Rhodopseudomonas palustris: one gene and its partner. The protein of the gene in region 2 interacts with the protein of the main gene of each other region in a pairwise test. Links are inferred from orthologs where the notes say so. Each region holds a gene or a part of one and is shown on either strand. Other genes may lie near its edges.

Region 1 (9,002 bases), 2.8 Mb from region 2 along the record:
CGTGGGCCTACGCCTGGGTCGCGATCGAAGTGGCATTCGGCATCGCGCGCGGCATCGTCGCCCGTCAGATGCTGAAAGCACAGGCCTCGGACCGGCCTGCCACCGCTCTGCCCCTGTATCTCGGCCTGTCATGGGCTCTCAGCTATTCGATCGGCTGCGCTCTCTGCGTCATGTCGGACGAATGGCCGCTCTTCGTGCTCGTCGCCATCGTGATCGCCGGCCTCACGAGCGCGATCGTGTCACGCAACGCCGGCATGCCGCGCTACGGGTTCGTGCAGATCTGCATCCTCGCGACGCCCTACACCGTGGCGATGATCTTTTCCCCAATTCCGCAAATGTACCTCGTCGGGCTGCTGATCCCGGCCTGGGGACTGGGAATGGGAATTCTGCTGTTCGAAAACTACGATGTTCTGCTCAATCTGTTTCTCTCGGAGCGCGAGAACAAGTGGTTGGCCAACTACGATCAGTTGACCGGCCTGCCGAACCGCACCATGCAACATCGGCGCTTCGAGGAACTGCTCCGAGATGCGACCGGCACGTCCGGGAACGGCTGTCAGCCGCTGACGGTGCTCTGGCTCGATCTCGACGGGTTCAAGGCGGCCAACGACCGCTACGGCCACGAGCTCGGCGACGCCGTCCTGGTGGTCGTGGCCGAGCGGCTGCGCGGTTGTGTGCGCGGCGACGACCTGATCTTCCGGGTCGGCGGCGACGAGTTCGTCATCTTGCTTCCCGCCACCGAAGCGGCGGACAGCGTCGAGATCGCCAACCGGGTGATTGCGCGGATCGCCGAGCCGTTCGATCTCGGCAAGGATGTCCCGCTGAGCATCGGTGTCAGCATCGGCAGCGCCACTTTCCCGCGTGACGGAAAGACCGCCGACGACCTGTTGCGCTCGGCCGACAGCGCGATGTACGAGGCGAAACGGCTCGGGAAAGGGGTGGTCGTGCACTGCGACTCGATCGACGATGCACCCAGCCTGGTTCCCGCGCTCGAGCCGGATGCCCACATAACCGGGGAACTCCGGACGAGGTCCGCGGTATGACGGAGGCCGAACCACTGGCCGCCCGAAATCCGTCATTCGGCTCCGTTGCCGGCCAGCATTGACCCCACCCTTGCCATTGCGATCAAAATCCGTATAACCCGCGCATCCGCAGATCCCGGCCGGGAGCTGAACGGACGGTCTCAGCATTTTCACCTTTCTGGCGAATTTGATGCGGCAGAGCCAGTCGGCTCGTCGTCCCGTGCTTCCGCCTTCTGAGCAGTCGAGTCCTTTCCGAAGGGTTCGAAGGGCTTGCCGCCGGTTCTGCGCCAACATGGAAAGGACTGTCATGCCTCTTTACGAGCATGTTTTTCTCGCGCGTCAGGACGCGAGCACGCAGCAGGTCGAGGAACTGACGACCCAGATCACGGGCGTCATCGAGGGCCTCGGCGGCAAGGTCACCAAGACCGAAGCCTGGGGACTTCGCTCCCTCACCTATCGCATGAACAAGAATCGCAAAGCGCATTTCATGCTGCTCAACATCGACGGCCCCTCCGCGGTGGTCGCCGAGATCGAGCGCCAGGAGCGCATCAACGAAGACATCATCCGCTACCTGACGGTGCGCGTCGAAGAGCACGAGGAAGGCCCCTCGGCGATGATGCGCAAGGCCGACCGCGACCGCGAGCGTGACGACCGTGGCCCCCGCGAGGGCGGCTTCCGGGGCGACCGTGAAGGCCGTGGCGACCGCGAGGGCGGTGGCTTCCGGGGCGACCGCGGTCCGCGCCGTCCGCGCGAAGACGCCGACACTGCCGCAGCGAGCGAGGAGTAAGAATCATGGCTGAAGCAGGTGCACGCCGTCCGTTCTTCCGCCGTCGCAAGACCTGCCCGTTCACGGGCACGAACGCGCCGAAGATCGACTACAAGGATTCCAAGCTGTTGATGCGTTACGTCTCCGAGCGCGGCAAGATCGTGCCGAGCCGCATCACCGCGGTCTCCGCCAAGAAGCAGCGTGAACTCGCGCGCGCCATCAAGCGCGCCCGTTTCCTCGGTCTGCTGCCCTACGTCATTCGCTGATCGTTTTCACCCGCGGCGTTCGCGCCGCGGGTTTCACTTTGCTTCGTCGTCACGTGTCGCAAATCACGTGACGTAAGTCATAAGGCTCCGCTGACCCGGATGCCGATGGTTGGGGCGAACCGCCTCTAACCGCTCGAAAGGAGCGGGACAGCTGATGATGATCCAGATCCTGATCGCGATTGCCGCTGGCTGTGCCTCGGCGTTGATGTTCGCCTCGATCATCTCGGGCGCGCTGATCTCATTGCTGCTGTTCTATCTGGCGCCGCTGCCGCTGATGGTGGCCGCACTCGGCTGGGGCGCGGCCGGGGCCGCAGCCGGCGGGCTGCTCGGCGCCGCCGGGCTCGCCGCGATCTTCAGTTTCTCCTATGCCATCGCCTTCCTTGTCACCGTCGTGGCGCCGGCCTACTGGCTCGGCCGCCTCGCGATGCTGGCGCGACCGGTCGAGACCGCGGACAGCGCCACCCCGGCCGCGCTGGAGTGGTATCCGGTCGGCCGAATCGTGGCGTGGATGGCAGGCTTCGCCACCTTGACCACGATGGCGGCGATGCTGACGCTCGGCACCGACGGGGCGACGATCAGCGAGGGCCTGCGCAGCGGATTGCAGCGGGCGCTGGGCTCGCGCAACTCCGCCGACACCGACAAGCTGATCGACGCGCTGGTCGCAGTCGCCCCGCCGGCCGCCGCCTCGGTCGCGATGCTGACCTTGACGCTGAATCTGTGGCTCGCCGCCAGGATCACCATCACCTCCGGCCGGCTGACCCGGCCGCGGCCGGATCTGCGAACGGTGGCGCTGCCGGCGATGACGCTGGCGGTGCTGTCGCTCGCGATCGGCCTCAGCTTTACCGGCGGTCTGGTCGCACTGATCGGCAAGACCGCCAGCGCAGCGATGCTGGTCGCCTATGGGCTGACCGGGGCGGCCACGCTGCACACGCTGACGATGTCCGCCCGCCATCGCGGCTTTCTGTTGAGTTCGACTTACGCGCTCGTGCTGATCTTTCTCTGGCCCGCACTCGGCCTGATCGCGCTCGGCATCGGCGACGCAGCATTCGGCTTTCGTCAGCGCTACTACCAGCGCCGCTCGATGCCGCCCCCGACCGCCACCTGATTATTACCCCTATCAAGCAACTCGAGGAGAACAACATGGAAGTCATTCTGCTGGAACGCGTCGCCAAGGTCGGCCAGATGGGCGAGCTGGTTCGCGTCAAGGACGGTTACGCCCGCAATTTCCTGCTGCCGCGCGGCAAGGCACTGCGCGCGACCGCTGCCAATCGCGACAAGTACGAGCACATGAAGGCCGACCTCGAGGCGCGCAACATCGCGGCCAAGGCTGAAGCCGCGAAGGTCGCGGAGAAGATCGACGGTCACAATGTGATCGTGATCCGTCAGGCCTCCGAAACCGGCCAGTTGTTCGGTTCGGTGTCGGTGCGCGACATCGTCACCAGCTTCGAGGCAGAAGGCGTCATGATCAGCCGCAGCCAGATCCTGCTCGATGCGCCGATCAAGACCATCGGCAAGCACACCATCGAGGTCGCGGTGCATCCGGAAGTCGAAGTCGGCGTGTCGGTGACGGTGGCGCGCAGCGCCGAGGAAGCCGAGCGGATCAATCGCGGCGAGGACATCTCGACCCGCCGGGAAGACCAGGACGCCGCCGCCGAGGCGATCGCCGCTGCCGGCGAGTTCTTCGATCCGGACGCGGAGCAGGAAGAAGAACAGCCGGCCGAGCAGTAAGCGCTCTTCAGCGAGACACCTCGACGAAAAAGCCCGGCATTCGCATGCCGGGCTTTTTTGCATCAAGACGACGCGGTCTATCGTGAAACCGGCACGTCGGGCGAACTGCCTTGCTCGGCCGGCGGCGGGGTCGGCGTCACGGTGACGGACGGTTCGCTGGACGGGGCTGCCGCAGCGGCCGGCGCGCCGGTCCGCGGCGCAGGCGTCGCAGCAGGCGCCGTCGAAGCCGCAGGCGCTGGCGGCTCGTCCGGCTTCGCAAGCGGAGCAGTCGCCGGCGGCGTGTCGGCGGGCTTCGGCGCCGGCGTCACCGCAGGAACCGGATCGGGGCGCAGCGGTACCGCGCCAGGCGTTGCGGCCCGCTCCGCTGGCACGGACTGTGGCGTGTCGGACTTCGGCGGCTCGGACTTGACGGCCTCCGTCTTCGGCTCTTCCGGCTTTGCGATGTCCGTCTTCGACGCATCGGGCTTGGGCGTATCGGGTTTGGTCGTGTCGGGTTTGGTCGTGTCGGGTTTGGTCGTGTCGGAAGTCGAGGCTTCCGGTTTTGACGGCTCCGATGCGGAGGTTTCCGGTTTGGCAGTTTCCTTTTTCGCGGCGTCCTGCTTCGCTGCAGCCGGTTCGCTTGCGGCTGGCTCCGGTTTCGCTGCTTCGCCCTTGGCCGCGTTGGCAGGCGCGCCCTTCGCCGGCTTGTCCTTCCGGCTCTGCTGGCGGCGATCCTTCGCCGGAGGGGGCTCGGCAGGCGCAGCCGTCTCGGTCGCGGCGGCGCCGTCGGCGGGTTTGTCGGCTTCGGGTTTGGGCGGACGCTTGCTGTGGCGGCCGCGGCGCGTGCCTTCTTCGGCCTGCGCCGGAGCCTCGGGTCGCGCCGCCTCTGGTTTGGCTGTCTCCGGCTTTGCAGCCTCTTCCGCGCCGGGCCGCTGCCTGCGCCCCGAGCGGCCGTCCTGCTGGCCGGGATTGGTCCTGACGTCGTTCTGCCTGTAGCGGGTGTCAGTCGCTCCGTTGGAAATCAGATAGGCCGCGAGCATCGAAGCCATGTCGCCGCTGGTCGTGTAGTGCTGACGCAGAAACGACGCCAGGGAATTGGGGGGTATCGAGCGAACGAGACCGCGCGCGCTTTTGTGGCACACGGCGCAATTCCCTGAGAAAAGCTGGGCCGGGCTCTTGCCGGCCTCGAGGTTCTGCGCCTGCGCCGGGGGCGTGATGGAGGCGATCAGAAGCATCACCGCCGCTGAAATGAGCGCTCGGCTCGACATTTGATCCTCCAATGCATGAACGGCCGCGCCCGCGGCGCAGTCCTTTTAGCCGATTGGAAAATGATTGGAAGGGAAGAGATGACGCTGTTTTGTCATAACGAATAGTCGCATACCAGCCGCGCAATCGCGCCGTCGATCCGTCACGTCCGACCGGCTCGGATGCGCCGGGCGGCTCGGCCAGCTTTGGCGGAGCACTCCTTGGCCTGCCGGAAGTACGCCAGCGCAATCCAGATCAAGCGGCGTGAACCAGCCGGACCTTGCGCTCGCCGTCGCGCGGTCCCTTGTGAATCTCGAGATGCTCACGCGTGGCGGTCAGAAGCGCCCGATCGCAGGGAACCGCACGCCCGTCGCCGCATGAGGTCGCCTCGAACGATTCGATCAGCGATTCCAGCCAGAGCCGGTCGGATACGTCGCGTCGCTGTTTCTGAGCCATCGCCGTTCCCGTGTTTCAACTTCGTTATTCTGCGTGATCAACCCCGACGCCGCTCGAACCGTTCCTCGAATGACCACCCGCTGATGTGATCGTGATCACAGATCAATTTTCCGGCGAGGCGCTTGATCCGTTCCATGATCGAACAGCCTCAAAAAACACGCCTCCCCGTCCCGAAGGACATCGCGATTGACTATGCCCTGCTCGCTTTCGGAACCGCGACGGGATTGATCGGACTGGTCTGCCTGCTTCTGCTGTGAAAAATCCGATCACGATCCTTTAGGTATGGCCCCGCGGTCCCGCGGTTCAATCCGGCTGCGACAAATGGAGCCCCGCCCCGGCGGGCGGCTTCCGCAACGCCGGTTCGTCAAGCCCGCCGCCTCGGGTGCATCGGTTCATCCACACTCTTCTTCGAGCTGGTGCATAACGCGCGATTGACGCTTCCGCTGGCAGTTGAATCGGCGCTTTAGTCGCGCCCCGCATCCGACAAATTCGAAAGAACAATTCAGAGCTATGGCTGCAATCGATTCGAATGTTCTGAAGCTCGCGCCCGACGCCGCCGCGCCTGCCTACCGGACCGCGCCTCACAATATCGAGGCGGAACAAGCCCTGCTCGGCGCCATCCTGGTCAATAACGACGCGTTCTACCGGGTGTCGGACTTCCTCGAGGCGAAGCATTTCTTCGAAACGATCCACCAGACCATTTTCGAGACCGCCACCAGCCTGATCCGCGCCGGCAAGGTCGCGACGCCGATCACGCTCAAGACCTTCCTCGCCGCCGACCTCGATCTCGGCGGCCTCACGGTCGCGCAATATCTGGCCCGACTGGCGGCCGAAGCCACCACCATCATCAACGCCCATGATTACGGCCGGACCATCTACGAATTGTCGCTGCGCCGCGACCTGATCGGGATCGGCACCGACATGGTCAATGTCGCGTTCGACGCGCCAGTCGATTTCGCGCCGCGCAACCAGATCGAGGACGCCGAGCGCAGGCTGTACGAGCTCGCCGAGTCCGGCCGCTATGACGGCGGCTTCCAGCGGTTCTCGCAGGCGCTGACCACCGCGGTCGACATGGCCGCAAAGGCATTCCAGCGCGACGGCAAGCTGTCCGGCATTGCCACCGGCCTGCGCGATCTCGATACCAGGATGGGCGGGCTGCAGCATTCCGACTTGATCGTGCTGGCCGGCCGTCCCGGCATGGGCAAGACCGCGCTCGCCACCAACATCGCCTACAACGTCGCCAAGGCCTATCGCGGCGAGGTCCAGGCCGACGGCACGACCAAGGCAGTCAATGGCGGCATCGTCGGCTTCTTCTCCTGCGAAATGTCGGCCGAGCAGCTCGCCACGCGTATTCTCGCCGAGCAGGCGGAGATCGCGTCGAGCAAGATCCGGCGCGGCGGCATTTCGGAAACCGATTTCGAACGGATTCGCGACGTCTCGATCGAGCTGCAAACGCTGCCGCTTTACGTCGACGAAACCGGCGGCCTGGCGATCTCTCAGCTCACCGCGCGCGCGCGCCGGCTGAAGCGGCAGAAGGGCCTCGACCTGCTGGTGGTCGACTACATCCAGCTACTGCAGGGCTCGAGCAAGAAGGGCGACAACCGCGTCCAGGAGGTGACCGAGATCACCACCAACCTGAAGGCGCTGGCGAAGGAGCTCAACGTTCCGATCATCGCGCTGTCGCAGCTCTCGCGTCAGGTCGAATCCCGCGACGACAAGCGGCCCCAGCTCTCCGACCTGCGTGAATCGGGCTCGATCGAACAGGACGCCGACGTCGTGATGTTCGTGTTCCGCGAAGAGTACTACCTGCAGAACAAGGAGCCGCGCCCCGGCACGCCCGAGCACGAGAAGTGGACGACGGATATGGACCTCGTTCACGGCAAGGCGGAGGTCATCATCGCCAAGCAGCGCCACGGCCCGACCGGCACGGTGGACCTGCAGTTCGAAGGCCAGTTCACGCGCTTCAGCGATCTGGTCAGCGAAGGCCATCTGCCGGAACGGATCTGAGCTGCAGCAACTCCCGTTGAATGGAATTCGGGCAGCGATTATTGTGCGGCATGAACATCCTCCCCGATCCGAATGCGACCGTCGCCAGCCTTTTGACACCTGAAGCCGCCCAAGCGGCGGCGCTGGCCGCGGCGACCGCCACTGCGCCCGGCATCCTCACCATCAATCTCGACGCGATCGTCGCCAACTGGCGCAAGCTGGAGAAGACCGCGGTCCCGGCCGAAGCCGCCGCCGTGGTCAAGGGCGACGCCTATGGCTGCGGCATCGCGCCGGTCACGAAGGCCCTCGCCGCGGCGGGTTGCAAGACCTTCTTCGTCGCAACGCTCGCCGAAGCCGGCGCCGCCCGCGCGATTGCGCCGGACGCGGCGATCTATGTTCTCGACGGCTTCTTCCAGAGCACCGGCGATGAATTCGCCAGGCTGAATTGCCGACCGGTGATCGGCGACCTCTACGAACTCGCCGAGTGGGACGTCTATTGCCGCCGCACGCACTGGAATGGCGGCGCGGCGATCCACATCGATACCGGCATGAACCGGCTCGGCCTGACGATCTCCGAAGCGCAGGGCATCGTGCCACGGATCGCCACCGGCGATCACGGCGTCACGCTGGTGATCAGTCACCTCGCCGCCGCCGAAGCACTCAACCATCCGATGAACGCCCGGCAGGTCACGGCGTTTCGCGAGATCGCCGGCCTGTTTGCCGGCGTGCCGGCGTCGCTGTCGGCCTCCTCCGGCATCTTTCTGGGCCCGCAATTCGCCTTCGACATGGTGCGTCCGGGCGCCGCGCTCTACGGCATCAACCCGACGCCGGAGGCCGACAATCCGATGCTGCCGGTGGTCGATCTCAAAGCCCGCATCCTTCAGGTCCGCAGCGTCGAGCGCGGCGACAGCGTCGGCTATGGCGGCACCTGGACCGCGCGGCGGCCGACCAAGATCGCGGTGCTGTCGGCTGGTTATGCCGACGGATACTTTCGCGCTGCCGGCTCGAACGACGGCACCCGCGGCGCCGACGTGATCATCGCCGGCCAGCGCTGCCCGGTCGCCGGGCGGGTGTCGATGGACCTGCTCGCGGTCGACGTCACCGACCTGCCCGCCAACGCCGCGCGCCGCGGCCAGATGGCGACGCTGATCGGCGACGGCATCACCGTCGACGAACTCGGGCATCATTTCGGCACCATCGGCTACGAGGTCCTGACCAGCCTCGGCCCGCGCTACGCGAGGGTCTACAAAGGCGGCGACGCGAAGCCGGACGAGAAACCGACTGAGGGCGACGGCGTGCGAACCGCCACGGCCGGCTGAGTCCCACGCACGAACTCTCAGCGTCATTGCGAGGAGCACCCGGATCGGCGCTTCGCGCCGTCCGGGCACAGGCTCCGCGACGAAGCAATCCAGAGGCGCAGTGCACCGCGTCTCTGGATTGCTTCGCTGCGCTCGCAATGACGGAGCCTCTCACCTGATCGGCCAGCCGGCTCAGTCTTCGTGCACCAGAAACAGGAAGCCGGTGATCGCCGCGAGAAACGCGAACGAGCCGGCGATG
Region 2 (16,278 bases):
CCACAAGGTGTTCGAGGATCGCATCTCGACCGGCGTGGCGGACCTCGACGCGATGCTGAGCGGCGGCGGTTTCTATCGCGGCAACAGCATTCTGGTCTCGGGCGTCGCCGGCTCCGGCAAGAGTTCGCTCGCCTGCATGATGGCCGACGCCGCCTGCCGCCGCGGCGAGAAGGCGCTGTATCTGTCGTTCGAGGAATCCGAGGCCCAGGCCGTCCGCAACATGAAGTCGATCGGCACCGATCTCGGCCGATGGCTGACGAGCGGCCAGTTGCGCTATATCGCCGCAAGGCCGACCTTCTACAGCCTGGAAATGCATCTGGCCGTGATCCTGCGCGAGGTCGGCCGGTTCAAGCCCGACGTCGTGGTGCTCGATCCGATTTCGGCCTTTCTCGGCAACGGCCAGCTCGGCGAAGTGCAGTCGATGCTGTTGCGGATCGTCGACTATCTGAAATCGACCGGCGTCACCGGCGTCTTCACCCATCTCGCCCACGGCCAGGAATCCCAGACCGACGCCGGGCTGTCGTCGCTGATGGACGCCTGGATCCTGCTGTTGAACCGGGAGGCCCATGGCGAGTTCAATCGTGAGCTCTATCTGCTGAAGGCGCGGGGCATCTCCCATTCCAATCAGGTCCGGGAATTCGTGATGTCGAACGACGGCATTCATCTGCTCGCGCCCTATCTCGGCGCCAACGGAGCCTTGACCGGATCGGCGCGGCGAAGCGAAGAGGCGCGGCTGCGCCGCGCCGAGAGCGAGCGCAGGGTCGAGGTGGCGCGTCTGCAAGGCGAGATCGCACAACGCCGGGCGCGGGCGCTGGCGCAGATCGAGGCGCTCCGCGCCGAGATCGACGCCGACGCCTCCGAACTGCAGCGGCTGGCCGACGTCGAGATCGACTACCTCCGGCAGGCCGCGATCGACGCGGAAACGATGGCGCAGAGCAGGGGCATCGACCACGCTCCCGGCATCACCAAGTAGGAAACTGACATGGCCGAGCCGATCAAGCTGGTTCTCTACGTCGCCGGCGAAACGCCGAAGTCACTCGCCGCGATTCGCAACCTGGAGAAGATCTGCGCCGATCATCTCGCCGGCAAGTACAAGGTCGAGGTGGTGGATCTGAAGAAGTCGCCGCAGCTCGCGCGCGAGCACGGCATCGTCGCGATCCCGACGCTGGTGAAGGAGCTGCCGGTGCCGATCCGCAAGATCATCGGCGATCTGTCCGACACTCCGAAGGTCCTGGTGCATCTGTCGGTCGAAGGGGCCTGAAGGTGGGCTCGGCGGTCGCAGCGCTGAGCAGGCACGAGCTGGAAGCCAGGCTCGAAGAGGCCGAAGACACGTTGCGGGCGATCCGCGAAGGCGAGATCGACGCTCTGGTCGTCAAGGGCGGCGGCGGCGAGAAGGTGTTCACGCTCGAAGGCGGCGGCCAGTCCTACCGCACCTTCATGGAAGCGATGGATGTCGGCGCCGCGGCGTACGATTCGGACGGGCAGTTGCTGTACGCCAATCAGGCGCTGTGCGCCCTGCTCGGGCGGGCGCCGGGCTCGTTGACCGGTCCCGTGCTGCTCGGGCTGCTCGACGCCGTCAACCAGGCCAAGTTTCGCCGGCTGCTGGCGCAGGCGATGCAGGAGCGGCAGTCGGCCGAGATCCATCTGCGCGCCGGCGATGTCGAACGCAGCATCCTGCTCGCCGGCTCGCCGCTGGATTTCGGCGTCGTGCACGGCACCGCGATCACCTTCACGGATATCAGCGAACGCGAACAGGCCGCCGTCGCCAAGGAATCCGAGCGGCTGGCGCGCGCGATCCTCGCCTCCGCCAACGAGGCGGTGATCGTCTGCGACCGCGCCGGCCGCGTCACCCATCTCAACGGCGCGGCGATCCGGATCTGCGCCGAGACGCCGGTCGGCAAAACTTTCTCCGAGGCGATCGATCTGACCTTCACCGAAGCGTCCGAACTGATGAGCGGGGCCGACATCGTCTCGATGGCGACCGCCGGCATGCCGGTGCAGGGACTGGAGGCCGCGGTGCGATCGCCGTCGGCCGCGATCACCGACGTGCTGATCAGCGCCGCGCCGCTGATGGTGTCCGGCGAGCGGACGCAGGGCTGCGTGGTCACGCTGATCAACCTGTCGCAGCGCAAGGCCGCCGAGCGCCACCAGGCGCTGCTGATGGGCGAGCTCGATCACCGCGTCAAGAACACGCTGGCGATGGTGATGGCGATCTGCACGCGCACCGCCGCCTATGAGCGCACCATCGAGGATTTTCAGAGAGCGTTTTCCGGCCGGATCCAGGCGCTGGCCGCGACCCACACGCTGCTGTCGAATGCGTCGTGGCAGAACCTGCAGGTCAAGGACGTGCTCGGCGCAGAACTGGCGCCGTTCGCGTCGCTGTCGAGCGGCCGGATCGCGACCGACGGGCTCGATATCGTGGTGGACGCCAAGACCGCGGTGTCGCTCGGCCTGGTGTTTCACGAACTCACCACCAATGCGGTGAAATACGGCGCGCTGTCGGTGCCGGGCGGCAAGATCGCGGTGCGCCGGACGGGTCTCGCGCAGGACGGCGCGCTGATGATCGAATGGGAGGAGTTCGACGGGCCACTGGTGACCAAGCCGGGATCGTCCGGCTTCGGTCAGACGCTGATCTCGCGCAGCCTCGGCAACGGCGCCGCCACGCTGGACTTTCGACCCGAAGGCATCGTCTGCAGAATGTCGATTCCGAGCTACGGCCACTTTCACAGCGCCGCCGGCGGCCCCGAGAGCTGACCCCGATCGAAGCTGACACCGATCGAATCGGAAACGGGCTCGAGATCGTCGTCTCGACGTGCAACCTCGACGCGAACCGGTGTCCGCCTCGCTGGTCTAGAGCGTTTCATCGATTGATGAAGCGATATGGACCTTGCCAGATGCACTGACTCCTCATCCTGAGGAGCCCGGCGAAGCCGGGCGTCTCGAAGGATGGGGCGACGCATGATGGCCGGCGGCGCATGGTTCGAGACGGCGCTTCGCGCCTCCTCACCATGAGGTTGTGCCTGTGGTCAGAGTCCCAGAACGCCAGCGCTGATTCCATCGGACGGAACGGCTCTAACGCCCGAGATCCGGTGCGCCGTCGCGCTACACGTCCACCGTCGCCTGCAGCGAGTTCTCCTGGATGAATTCGCGGCGGGGTTCGACGACGTCGCCCATCAGCTTGGTGAAGATGTCGTCGGCTTCGTCGACCTCGCGCACCCTCACCTGCAGCAGCGAGCGGGCGTTGGTGTCCAGCGTGGTTTCCCAGAGCTGGCTCGGGTTCATCTCGCCGAGGCCTTTGTAGCGCTGCAGCGCCACGCCCTTGCGGCCGGCGTCGGTCACCGCCTCGAACAGGCTGACCGGGCCGTGGATCGCGGTTTCCGCATCCTTGCGGCGCAGCACGCCGGGGCGCGGATAGACTTCCTGCAGCACCGCGGCGTATTCGTCGAGCTTGCGGGCGTCGGCGGAGCCGAGCAGCGCGTCGTCGATCATGGCGACGTCCTTGACGCCGCGCACGGTGCGCTCGAAATGGAAGCCTTCGCCCTCGGCGAAGCGCCCGATCCAGCCGCGCTCGACCTCGTCGGCCAGCGCGTCGAGCCGGCGGGCGATGTAGTCGGCGGCCGCGTTCGCCTTTTCGGTGTCCTTGCTGATCTCGGTGTTGAGCACGCCGGCGATCGCCGCCTGCTCGACCACCGAGCGATTGTAGCGGCCGTGCAGATTGTGCAGCGTCTGGCGGATGACGCGGGCGTCCTCGACCAGCGCCAGCAGATCCCGGCCGCCGCGGACTTCGCCGGAGGCGATCTTGAAGGCGCAATCGTCGAGCCCGGTCGCGATCAGATATTCCTCGAGCGCGCGCTCGTCCTTGAGATACTGCTCCGACTTGCCGCGCGTCACCTTGTAGAGCGGCGGCTGCGCGATGTAGAGGAAGCCGCCCTCGATCAGCGCCGGCATCTGCCGGAAGAAGAACGTCAAGAGCAGCGTACGGATGTGCGCGCCGTCGACGTCGGCGTCGGTCATCAGGATGATCTTGTGGTAGCGCAGCTTGGCGATGTCGAAATCGTCGCGGCCGATGCCGGTGCCGAGCGCGGTGATCAGCGTGCCGATCTGCTCGGAGCCGAGCATCTTGTCGAAGCGCGCGCGCTCGACGTTCAAGATCTTGCCCCGGAGGGGCAAGACGGCCTGGAATTCGCGGTTGCGGCCCTGCTTGGCGGATCCGCCGGCGGAGTCACCCTCGACGATGAACAGTTCGGACTTGGAAGGATCGCGCTCCTGGCAGTCGGCGAGCTTGCCGGGCAGCGAGGCGATATCCAGCGCGCCCTTGCGCCGCGTCAGCTCGCGCGCTTTTCGCGCGGCTTCGCGGGCGGCGGCGGCTTCGATCACCTTGCCGACGATCACCTTGGCTTCGGCGGGATGTTCCTCGAACCAGGCTGCGAGCGCTTCGTTCAGGACGTTCTCGACCACCGGCCGGACTTCCGAGGACACCAGCTTGTCCTTGGTCTGCGACGAGAATTTCGGGTCCGGCACCTTCACCGACAGCACCGCGGTGAGTCCCTCGCGGCAATCGTCGCCGGTCAGCGCGATCTTTTCCTTCTTGGCGTTACTATCCGCATAGCCGTTGACCTGGCGCGTCAGCGCGGCGCGGAAGCCGGCCAGATGCGTACCACCGTCGCGCTGCGGGATGTTGTTGGTGAAGCACAGCACGTTCTCGTGGTAGGTCTCGTTCCACCACAATGCGGCCTCGACGCCGATGCCGTTGAGGTCGGCGGCGAGCACGATCGGCGCCGGCACCATCGGCTTCTTGTTGCGGTCGAGATATTTGACGAATTCGGTGACGCCGCCCTCGTAGCGCATCTCCTCGCGCTTCTCGACCGGGTGGCGCATGTCCGACAGCACGATGTTGACGCCGGAATTCAGGAAGGCGAGTTCGCGTAAGCGATGCTCCAGCGTGGCGAAATCGTATTCGATGTGGGTGAAGGTTTCCGGCGATGCAAAAAACGTCACCTCGGTGCCGCGCCGGCCATTGGCGTCGCCGACCACGCTGAGCGGCGCCACCGCGTCGCCATGGGCGAATTCGATGATGTGCTCCTTGCCGCCCCGCCAGACGCGCAGGATCAGCTTGCTCGACAGCGCATTGACCACCGAGACGCCGACGCCGTGCAGACCGCCGGAGACCTTGTAGGAGTTCTGATCGAATTTTCCGCCGGCGTGGAGCTGGGTCATGATGACCTCGGCAGCCGAAATGCCTTCGCCCTTGTGGATGTCGACCGGAATGCCGCGGCCGTCGTCGCGCACCGTCACCGAGCCGTCGGCGTTGAGCACGACTTCGACCGCGGTGGCGTGGCCTGCCAGCGCCTCGTCGATGGCGTTGTCGACGACTTCGTACACCATGTGGTGCAGGCCGGACCCGTCGTCGGTGTCGCCGATATACATGCCCGGCCGCTTGCGCACGGCGTCGAGCCCCTTCAGCACCCGGATCGATTCCGCGCCGTATTCGACCGGAACGGAAGACGGGGTTTCGGCGATCGGCTGCCGGGCGGGTTCAGTCATGCAACAACCTTTGAAGGATGAAAATCGAATCGGCGGGCGACCGCGCGATGAGGCGTCATTTGTGCCATGAAAGACGGGTTGCGCCTAGCCCAAAGTGGCATGCAGCAAGTTATTGAAGAAATAGGATTTTTAGTGGGTTTGGCAAGCCCCGAAATGGCCGATTCGGAGACCCCTGACAGACCGCGCGCCCGGGCCGGTTCCGGCGCGTTCGACGCGATCGCTTCTGCTCAGTGCCGGGGTGAAATCCGGCCGGACTCGACGGTGAAAATCTCGGCGCCGGGGCCGATCTCGGCGAACGCCGCGGGGTCGGCGCCGGTCATCCAGACCTGCGCGCCGAGCCGGGCCAGTTCCTCGAACAGTGCGGCGCGCCGCGACGGGTCGAGATGCGCCACCACCTCGTCGAGCAGCAGCAGCGGCGTGATGCCGGTCATCTCCGAGACGAGCTGGGCATGGGCGAGCACCAGGCCGATCAGCAGCGCCTTCTGTTCGCCGGTGGAGGCGTCGCGCGCCGGCATCGCCTTCGGCGCGTACAGCACGTCGAGATCGGTGAGATGCGGGCCGTCGAGGGTGCGGCCGGCGGCGGCGTCGCGCGGGCGGCCCTCGCGCAGGATGGTGCGGTAGCGATCTTCCACCGCCGTGGCGGGCTCGGTCAGCAGCGCGCCCTCCATCCAGCCGTCGAGCATGATCTTCGCCGACGGGAACGCCGAGGCCGCGCCGCGGGCGTCGAGCATCGCGGCGAGGCGCATCGCGGTCTGGCCGCGCATCGCCGCGACCGCCACGGCGAGTTCGGCGGTTTCGCGCTCGATCGCATCGAGCCAGTGCGAATCCGCGTTGCGATAATCCTCGAGCAGCCGGTTGCGCGACCGCAGGCTGCGGTCGAGCGCCGAGACCCGGCCCGAATGCTGGCTGTCGATCGCCAGCACCAGGCGATCGAAGAACCGCCGCCGTTCCGAGGCCGCGCCCATGAACAGCCCGTCCATCGCCGGCGTCAGCCACACCATGCGTAAGTGATCGCCGAACGCGGTGGCGGAGCCGACCGGCTCGCGGTCGATCCGGCAGCGCCGTGCCGTGGGCGCGTCGGCGCGCGGCGGATCGATGCCGGTGCCGAGCGTGGCGAGCCCGAGCGCGCCCTCGACCTCGGCCGCCACCGCCCAGGAGCCGTCGCCCTCGTTGTCGGCGACGTCGTCGAGCGTCGCCCGCCGCAACCCGCGCCCCGGCGACAGAAACGAGATCGCCTCGAGGCAATTGGTCTTGCCGGCCCCGTTGGCGCCGACCAGCACCACCCGCTCCCCACGCGTCGTCAGCCCCGCCGCCCGATAATTGCGGAAGTGCGTCAACGTCAGCCGGGTGATGCGGGAGGCGGTCATGTGATTACAGCGAGAACAGCGCCGAGTGACCCTCTCCCCTTGTGGGAGAGGGTGGCGCCGAACGAAGTGAGGCGCCGGGTGAGGGGTTATTCGTCCGTTTCGGAAAGCTTCGCAAGGATATCTTCAAGCACCGCTGTGCGACGCTGCAGCACGTCGTTGTTCCAGTAGCGCAGCACGCGAAAGCCCGCAGCGCGGAGCGTGGCATCGCGAATCTGGTCGCGCGATTGCTCTGCATGCTGACTGCCGTCGATCTCGATCACCAGGCGCTGCTCGAAGCAGACGAAGTCGAGAATGTAGTTCTGGAACGGAACCTGCCGACGAAATTTCAGCTGGGCGAAACGGCGATCGCGCAGCAACTTCCACATCGCGGATTCCGCATCAGTGGGCGCGTGCCGCATCGTCTTGGCGAAGGCACGGAGTCTCGCTGGGGTTGGAACGTGACGCGGGCGCTGCGGCATGACCCCTCACCCGGCTTCGCTTCGCGAAGCCACCCTCTCCCACAAGGGGAGAGGGTATCAAACCCGCTTGCTCGGGTTTGGGTCAAGCCCGGCAATGACAAGTTGTGCTCAATCGACGAGGTTCGACGCGCGGCGCGATCCCGTGGCCCTACACCCGCATCGGCATCAGCACGTACAGCGCGTTCTTCTTGTCGCGGTCCTGGATCAGGGTCGGCGAGCCGGGGTCGGCGAGGCGCAGCACTGCGACTTCGCCTTCGATCTGGGCGGCGATGTCGAGCAGATAGCGTGAATTGAAGCCGATATCGAGCGGGTCGGAGGCGTATTCGACTTCGAGCTCTTCGGTGGCGCTGCCGGAATCCGGATTGGTCACCGAGAGCACCAGCCGTCCGGCGCTCAGGGCCAGCTTCACGGCGCGACCGCGCTCGGAGGAAATCGTCGAGACGCGATCCACCGCGGCCTCGAAGTCCTTCTTGTCGACCACCAGCTCCTTGTCGTTGTTCTGCGGAATCACGCGGCCGTAGTCCGGGAAGGTGCCGTCGATCAGTTTCGAGGTCAGCACCACATTGCCGATGGTGAAGCGGATCTTGCCGACCGACAGTTCGAGGCCGATCTCGGCGTCGTTGTCCTCGATCAGCCGCTGCACTTCGCCGACGGTCTTGCGCGGCACGATCACGCCCGGCATCCCGGCCGCGCCGGCGGGCTGCTCCAGATCGACCTGCGCCAGGCGATGGCCGTCGGTCGCGACCGCGCGCAGCCTGGCCTCCTTGGCCGAGCCCGCGGTGTGCAGATAGATGCCGTTGAGATAGTAGCGGGTCTCCTCGGTGGAGATCGCGAATTGGGTCCGGTCGATCAGCCGCTTGACGTCGGAAGCGGTGAGCGAGAACGCGTGCGACATCTCGCCGGCGGCCAGATCCGGGAAGTCGCTTTCCGGCAGGGTCTGCAGCGTGAAGCGCGAGCGCCCGGCGCGGATCGCCAGCACCGAGCGGTCACCGTCGCTTTCCAGCACGATCTGCGAGCCGTCCGGCAGTTTGCGCACGATGTCGTAGAACATGTGCGCCGGCACCGTGGTCGAGCCCGCCGTCGCGGTGTCCGCCGGCAGCGTCTCGGTGACTTCGAGGTCGAGGTCGGTCGCCTTCAATGCGAGCTGGGCGTTTTCGGCGCGCACCAGCACGTTGCCGAGAATCGGAATGGTGTTGCGGCGCTCGACCACGCGGTGGACGTGGCCCAGCGACTTCAACAATTGCGCGCGTTCGACCGTGACCTTCATTGCAAAACCCGCCTGATCCGCACCCGCATCGTGTGATGGAGTCGCCGGAGGTACTGGAGAAGCCGTGCGGCCTGAGACGGCGCCACGGCAATGGGGACCCTGCGGATGTCGCCCGAACCCGCGGGGGGTCGGCAGGGTGGCGTGGTTAGGCGGCGGACGCAAGGGTGCGTGGCCGGTACGGCTCCGAATTTCCCCGTGTTTCGGCCGGACGGCGCCCGCGACCGGGCGACGCGCCTGCCGTCGTGCCGGCGATCGCGCCGGCTATTGCCCCGGCTATTCCTGGAGCTGGCGCTTGAGCGATTCCACCTCGTCGGACAGCGTGGTGTCCTTGGACACCAGCCCTTCGATCTTGCGCACGGCGTGCAGCACTGTGGTGTGGTCGCGCCCGCCGAAACGGCGGCCGATCTCGGGCAGCGAGCGCAGCGTCAGCGTCTTGGCCAGATACATCGCCACCTGGCGCGGGCGCACCACATTGGCGGTGCGGCGCGACGACAGCAGGTCGGAGCGGCTGACATTGTACTGCCGCGCGACGATGCGCTGGATGTCCTCGATCTTGATCCGCTTCGGCTCCTGCGGCCGGATCAGATCGCGGACCTCGTGCTCGGCCATCTCCAGCGTCACCGGCTGGGCGTTGAGCTTGGAATGCGCCAGCAGGCGGTTGATCGCGCCCTCGAGGTCGCGGCCGTTATGGGTGATGGCGCGGGCGAGATATTCCAGCACCGGCGCCGGCACGTCGAAGCTCGCGTGATGCGCGCGGGCCGCGACCACGCGCGACTTCAGGATGCCGAGCCGCAGGTCTTCGCCGAGCGGCGCCATCTCGACGACGAGACCGCCGGCGAGCCGCGAGCGCACCCGCTCGTCGAGGCTTTCCAGATCGGACGGCGGACGATCGGCCGCCACCACGACCTGGCGGCCGGCGTCGATCAGCGCGTTCAGCGTGTGGCAGAATTCGGCCTGGGTGGTCTTGCCCTGCAGGAATTGCAGATCGTCGATCACCAGCACGTCGATGCCGCGCAGCGCTTCCTTGAAGGCGAGCGAGGTCTGCGTCTTCAGCGCGGCGACGAAGCCGTACATGAATTTCTCGGCGGTGAGATACAGCACCTTGCGCTCGTTGCCCGAATTGCCCGACCAGGTCACCGCCTGCAGCAGATGCGTCTTGCCGAGGCCGACGCCGGAATGAATGTAGAGCGGGTTGAACATCACCGGATCGCCGCGGCGGCCTTCCGCTACCTGCCTCGCGGCGGCATGCGCCAGCGTGTTGGAGCGGCCGACCACGAAGCTCGCGAAGGTCAGCCGCGGATCGAGCGGCGAGCCGCCGAGCGCGTCGTGATTGGAAGAGGCGGGCACGGTCGCATGGCTGCGCATCTCGGTTGCCGGACGATGCTCGTCGCGGCGCTGCTCGACCGGCGCCGGCGCTTCCTTCGCCACCGCGGCGCGCATCGGCGAGCGCACTGTGAGATCGATGCGGCAGACCTCCGGCAGTTCCGCCTGCCAGCAGGTCAGCACCTTGTCGGAATAGTGGGTCTGGATCCAGCTCTTCAGAAACCGCGTCGGCACCGACAGATGCACGCTCTCCGGCTGAACGGCTTCGAGGTCCATGCGCGCGAACCAGCTCGAATACACGTCCTCGCCGACGCTCGAGCGCAGACGGCCTTTTACGCGAGACCAGCGATCATGTTCCATGTTCGACATTTCAGCAGCTTTTCAGATGGAGTGATGTTCAACGCAGCGGGCGAAACCATGACGGCTCGCGCCGCGCCGCGGCGTCGCGAAGCAAACTCCGGACACGGCTCCGCCGTTCGGCAACGCGCCGACGTCAGCCCAGGGTCCGATGAATGAGTTGCTTCAGGTCAGCGCGGACTCGACGGATGCACCGGAGTTCGAGCGCAGCAGCGACTGGTGATGGTGGTGGATGTCTTGAAATAATCTCGAGCCGAAACCTCGGCAGTGCGGAATGAAACGCTGAATTCGTCGCTCATGAAACCTCCCCCTCCTGACGCGCTTGCACGCGGCAAGATGTCGTCAAATCCCGTGTCACGTCCAAGTCCGATCCAAGTCCAGTTCAAGTCCGACACCGCTGCGCCGTTTTCATGACGACCGATTGTCGCTGGCCCCGCCGTCGCCCGCCGGAACGTTTGCATGCAAACGTTCCTCACGAATTCAGACACGGCTTCGCCGCTCTCATATCGCTATGAGTGACAATCTCTCTGTCATTTGAAAAACGCCACCAACACGCACACCGCCGCCGATCTGCATGCCCGCCCCTGGTTCTCAAACCGCGCTGATCTGAAGAACCGTGGGCGTCGCGGGCGATCTAAGAAATACACGACCTCCCTTTTCCCGCAACGAATATGATTCGTTCGGAGCGGCGCGAAACGCGGCGCGGGGTGCGCACGATTAGGCAGGGGTGCATCGCGGCGAAGGCAAGATTTTGAATCTGTGCACAGATTCGTCGAGTGAACAGCGCGTGACAAATCCATCGCACGCCTAAAAGTTTTTCATGAATCCTTTACCTTTGACGGTCGCGCGACAGCGGATTCAAAGCGCTCGCTTTCGCTTTGTCGATAAGTGTCTCGCTGGCCGGGTTTTTTCGTGAGCGTTCCGACAGGGTAACCCACGCATTGTTGTTACTGCGTAGAGTCCCGGGGCGCGACGACGCGATCGTCGTCACACAACGAGTTCCGGTTGTGCCCCAGCACTTTTTGAACGTCGTCCAGACAGCCTGACACTGTGCACGATGAGCTGAACAGCATCGCCGCGATCGAACGTCGGCGACGCCTGCGCTGCGTTGATCATGATGCGGGATCGCGATCGCCGCTCGTCGCGTCGTTCGACGCAAGGCGCGTCGGCCGAAGCAGATCTGCCGGAGGAATTGGCGACGGTGTCGGTCGTGTCGATGGCAATGCATTGCGCGCATCGCGGACCGCGCATCTTACGCGAGAGGATTCGATCGGCCGCGCGCAAAAAAAAATGCCCGGCTCAGCCGGGCATCTGATTCTCTTCTGAACTTGAGAATTACTTCCCGAGCTGGGCGATCCGGTGCGCGAGGCGCGACACTTTTCGGCTCGCTGCGTTCTTGTGAACGATGTTGCGCTGGGCGGCGCGCATCAGCGCCGGCTCGGCGTTCGCCATCGCCTTCAGCGCTGCGTCGCGGTCGCCGCTGGCGATCGCTTCTTCGACGGTCCGGACCGAACCGCGCATCTGGGTGCGGCGCGACTTGTTGACCGCGGTGCGCCGGGCAATCTTGCGAGTCGCTTTCTTCGCGGAAGACGTATTGGCCATGTTCTCTCAAATCCTGCAGCGGCCTCCGCTGCGGAGGGCCGGGCTGATGACGGAGCCGCCGATGATCGGAGCCTCGCCGTGTGTTCCGGATGTTCTGAAGCTTGTTCCTGGAGCCGACGGGCCGAAAACGCGACGCCGCATCAAAGAACAGCGGCGGCAGGGAGACCCCACCGCCAATCCGCGCCTTATAAAGCCACAGCTTTCCAGCGTCAACGGTTGCGGCGGCCCAATGTGGTTCGGGCCGCGGGGGTGAGTTGCCGGCCTCAACGCCCAGCCGGGCGCTCGGCGGGCAGGGATAAGTCGCTGGCGAGGTTGTGTTTTGTGCGCCGGCCCGGTAGATGCGGCCGAGGGGGCGGTCAATTCCATCGGGGTGGACGATGATCCGCGGGTTCTTTCGACTGATCGGCTTGCTGCTGCTGACCGGAGGATTCATCTTCCTGGTCTATGACGGCGCGCGTTCGGTCGCCGACAGCTCCCTGCAATGGACCCCGCTCGGGGAATTCTGGAACGACGTCCACCAGTCCAGCCAGCAGGCGTTCCGGGTCTGGGTCGAGCAGGCCACGCCCTGGCTCTGGACCCATGTCGTCAAGCTGCTGCTGGCGCAGCCGACTTTCGCGGTGCTCGGCGTCGCCGGCCTGTTGCTGCTGCTGCTGTTCCGGCCGCGCAAGCCGCTGATCGGCTACGCCCGCTGACGATCGGTGCGTCTCGGCGTAACGACCCTGTCGGTCGACGCGTAAGTACCTATATCCAGACTTCAGTCGAGAGCCGGTGGCGACAGCGTTCGGTTGCCCGCCAGCATCATCCAGCACAGGGCGCCCGGGCGAGCTTGACCGCCGCGGCGCGCCGGGAGGTGTCCATGTTCTTCACGCGTAAAACCACCGCGATGCCGAGCGCCAGCGAAGCGCTGCCGGGCCGCGCCACGCCGATTCCGACTGCGCGCAGCCATTTCGTCAACGGCCATCGCATCCAGCCGCCTTATCCCGAGGGGCTGCAGCGGGCGGTGTTCGGGCTCGGCTGTTTCTGGGGCGCGGAGCGCAAGTTCTGGGAGCTCGGCGACGGCGTCTATTCCACCGCGGTTGGCTATGCCGGCGGCTACACGCCGAACCCGACCTATGAGGAAGTCTGCTCCGGCCGCACCGGCCACACCGAAGCGGTGCTGGTGGTGTTCGATCCGACGAAGATCTCCTACGAAGCGCTGCTGAAGACGTTCTGGGAAAGCCACGACCCGACCCAGGGCATGCGCCAGGGCAACGATGTCGGCTCGCAATATCGCTCCGCGATCTACACCTTCGGCGAGGCGCAGGCGCGCGCGGTCGACGCGTCGCGCGAGGCCTATCAGCAGGCGCTCGGCGCCAAGCGCTTCGGGTCGATCACCACCGAGATCGCGCCGGCCGGCGAGTTCTATTTCGCCGAAGACTACCACCAGCAATATCTCGCCAAGAATCCCGGCGGCTATTGCGGTCTCGGCGGCACCGGCGTGTCCTGCCCGATCGGCGTCGGCGTCAACGCCTGATCCGCCTGCGATCCGGCACGGCGAAACCTCTCCCGCTTGCGGGCAGGGCTATCGCAGATGGATCGGATGTCAGCCACGACCCCGCCGCGAGTCGTCCCCGCGCAGGCGGGGACCCATAACCCCTGGCTTATCAAGCAAAAGAAAGCCTCTGCAGCGGCTTCAATCGAGACGCTGCGGCGTATGGGTCCCCGCCTGCGCGGGGACGACATGCGGATAGGCAAGGCCCAGATCGCTATCATCGACACCTCGCGTGGCGAAGCCGGGCGAAGCGCGCCTCGCGGAACTACGCACCGCCAACAATTTGTTAACCCTAACGGGGCATAAACGGAGCCATCTCGTGGAGAGGGAATGGCTCCAGTGCGTTTGGACCACGCGTTTCGATTGTCGATGATTGCCGTGATGGCAGCGCTTGCGCTCGGCGGCTGCATGCGGCGGTCGGGCCCGGTCGCGATCCAGCCGTCCAACGCCCTCGACAGCATGGCCTATGGTGGCCGGGCCGCCTATGCGCCAGCGCCGATGCCCGGCCCGCATTCGGAATATCGCCTCGATGCCGGCGACCGGCTGCGCATCGTGGTCTACGGCCAGGAAGGTCTCACCAACACCTACGCGATCGACGCCTCCGGCGCGATCACCATGCCGCTGATCGGCAGCGTCCCCGCGCGCGGCCGCACCCCCGCCGGTCTGGCCGCCGCGATCTCCGCGCGGCTGCGCAACGGCTTCATCCGCGAGCCGTCGGTGGCGGTCGAAATCGATCAGTATCGGCCGTTCTACATTCTCGGCGAGGTGCTGGCGCCCGGCCAATATCCCTATGTGCCGGGCATGACGGTGGAGAGCGCGGTCGCGATTGCCGGCGGCTTCTCGCCGCGCGCCCGCCGTGACAGCGTGACGCTGACGCACCCCGATGGCGGCGCGATGGTCCGTGCGGTGGTCCCGCTCGGTACCCCGCTGACGCCGGGCGACACCGTGATGGTCAGTGAACGCTGGTTCTGAGGCGAAGCGACGCGGTCGGTCGGCGGCTAATCCCACATCCAGTTGCGGCCCCAGTCGCCCTTCCAGCCGGCGAGCCGGCCGTGGCGGAACTGCAGATACAGCCGGTCGCGGCGGTTGAAGAAGCCGCTGCCGCCGCCGGTGCGGATCGCCAGAAAGATTTCGTCGCCGGGCCGGCCGCTGACGTAGTTCAGCGGCATGCCGAGCGCGCGTTCCGCCTGCAGCGCGTCCATCCCGAACGCCAGCGGCGTGGTGTTGGACAGCGTCGCGATGAACGGCGGCGCGACGATGACCGGCGCCGGTTGCTGCGCCGAGGCCGGCAGCGCGAGTGACGAGGCCGCGATCAGCGAAGCGACCATCGCCATCGCAGGCCGCGCGGTTCGCGCGCGGCGCAGCGGTTGCGGCCTGTCGTCGCGGTCGATCAGGGTCGGCGAGGTCTGTGGCATCGTCGTCCTTTCGGATCCTCGGATCATAGCATCGGCTTGTTCGGAAGCCGAGTACGCAGCAGCTCGAACCCTTACAATACCAATCAAATCCGCGCGGAAAAAACATCGATCGTTAAGAACGCCCATTAAGCAGTGGGAACCAATTTCTCGGGTAGGGATGGGCGCAGGCGTAGGTCATATCCAATCCGGTGATCCATGAATTCAGTAGCCCGACAATCGGCGCCCCAGATCGAGCCGCGACGGCGGCTGCTGCTGGCGTCCGATCGCCGCGATCAAAGCGCGGATCTCGCACGCATCCTCGCCGGCGTCGCCGAGGTCGAGGTCGTCTCGACCGCCGAGCTGCCGCAAGCCCCGTCGCGCGACCTGTCCGGGATCGTCGTCGATATCAATCTGCGCTCCGCCGAGAGCGTGCAGCGCATCAAGCAAAGGCTGCTCGGCCGCGACTACCAGCCCTTTCCCCGGCTGTTCGTGCTGGCCGATGAGCTGCATCACGGCTCGATGCAGGCCTGGGCGCTGGGCGCCACCGACACCATCGCCCGCCCGTTCGATTCGCGCGATCTGCTGGCGCGGATCCGCGCGGCGTTTCCGGATGCGTCGGAGATCACCGCCGACGCCCGCGCCGAGGCGATGAGCCAGGGCATCGCCGCGGCGCACGGCGTGCTGGTCAGGATTTTCGAGCGGCTGCCGGCCGGCAAACCGCTCTCCTATCAGGACGTGCTTCAGGCCGAGGGGTCGATCCTCAAGGCGATCCGGCGCACCTCGCTGCGCGAATGGCTCGCCGCGGTCGGCCGCCACCACAATGAGAGCTATCGGCTGGCGCTGTTCGCGACCGGCTATGCGGTCGCCTTCGCCCAGCACCTCGGCATGCGCGAGGAGGACCAGCGCCGCCTGACCCGCGCGGCGCTGCTGTTCGACGTCGGCAAGGCGTTCGTCGAGGTCGGCCTGCTCGACAATGTCGACGCCCTGCAGGGCGAGCGCATGCGCAAATTCCGCGAGCATCCGCGGCTCGGTTACGATGCGCTGGCCGCCGAAGGCAGCTTCCCGCGCGAGACCCTCGACGTCGTGCTGCATCACCACGAACTGCTCGACGGCTCCGGCTATCCCGACGCGCTGCACGGCGACCAGATCAGCGACATCGTCCGCATCACCACGATCGTCGATATTTTCACGTCGCTGGTGGCGCAGCGCAAGAACCATATCCCGTTGATGCCGCTGCAGGCGTTCTGCCGGATGGAACAGATGGACGGCAAGATCGACCAGCGCCTGCTGCAGGCGTTCCGCCCGGTCGCGCTCGGCGGTTAGTAGCCCCGTCATTCCGGGGCGCGCGTTGCGCGTGCCCCGGAATGACGAGAAGGACGCGATCACTCCACTAGCAGCTTGCGCAATTCCGCCTTCGCCACCTTCTCCAGCGTCG

What was found.
Region 1: the proteins of dnaA (region 2) and SR870_RS07435 interact in binary tests that used the Escherichia coli proteins (3 or more experiments, as listed by UniProt). The link is inferred for Rhodopseudomonas palustris from one-to-one orthologs.

What each region holds. Positions count from the first base shown.
Region 1 is NZ_CP140155.1:1,650,844-1,659,845, forward strand. What follows is about bases 5,336-8,217. They hold SR870_RS07435 (replicative DNA helicase), read left to right. Parts: upstream 5,336-5,969; coding sequence 5,970-7,466; downstream 7,467-8,217. Other genes in these bases: SR870_RS07425 (hypothetical protein), read right to left, coding at 5,336-5,459; SR870_RS07430 (hypothetical protein), read left to right, coding at 5,594-5,716; alr (alanine racemase), read left to right, coding at 7,517-8,217. In the rest of the region: SR870_RS07395 (GGDEF domain-containing protein), read left to right, coding at 1-1,040; rpsF (30S ribosomal protein S6), read left to right, coding at 1,327-1,806; rpsR (30S ribosomal protein S18), read left to right, coding at 1,812-2,051; SR870_RS07410 (hypothetical protein), read left to right, coding at 2,206-3,156; rplI (50S ribosomal protein L9), read left to right, coding at 3,192-3,779; SR870_RS07420 (hypothetical protein), read right to left, coding at 3,857-5,026; more of SR870_RS07425, read right to left, coding at 5,259-5,335; more of alr, read left to right, coding at 8,218-8,764; SR870_RS07445 (hypothetical protein), read right to left, coding at 8,936-9,002. UniProt on the Escherichia coli protein: The main replicative DNA helicase, it participates in initiation and elongation during chromosome replication. Travels ahead of the DNA replisome, separating dsDNA into templates for DNA synthesis.
Region 2 is NZ_CP140155.1:4,414,863-4,431,140, forward strand. The notes cover bases 8,120-10,957. They hold dnaA (chromosomal replication initiator protein DnaA), read right to left. Parts: upstream 10,329-10,957; coding sequence 8,910-10,328; downstream 8,120-8,909. Other genes in these bases: dnaN (DNA polymerase III subunit beta), read right to left, coding at 8,120-8,636. Also shown: circadian clock protein KaiC, read left to right, coding at 1-973; SR870_RS19990 (circadian clock KaiB family protein), read left to right, coding at 983-1,261; SR870_RS19995 (HWE histidine kinase domain-containing protein), read left to right, coding at 1,264-2,754; gyrB (DNA topoisomerase (ATP-hydrolyzing) subunit B), read right to left, coding at 3,103-5,544; DNA replication/repair protein RecF, read right to left, coding at 5,772-6,911; SR870_RS20010 (endonuclease domain-containing protein), read right to left, coding at 6,998-7,369; more of dnaN, read right to left, coding at 7,518-8,119; rpsT (30S ribosomal protein S20), read right to left, coding at 11,652-11,918; SR870_RS20030 (hypothetical protein), read left to right, coding at 12,296-12,610; peptide-methionine (S)-S-oxide reductase MsrA, read left to right, coding at 12,775-13,431; SR870_RS20040 (polysaccharide biosynthesis/export family protein), read left to right, coding at 13,780-14,421; SR870_RS20045 (hypothetical protein), read right to left, coding at 14,448-14,864; SR870_RS20050 (HD-GYP domain-containing protein), read left to right, coding at 15,060-16,166; SR870_RS20055 (AMP-binding protein), read right to left, coding at 16,226-16,278. UniProt on the Escherichia coli protein: Plays an essential in the initiation and regulation of chromosomal replication. Binds in an ATP-dependent fashion to the origin of replication (oriC) to initiate formation of the DNA replication initiation complex once per cell cycle.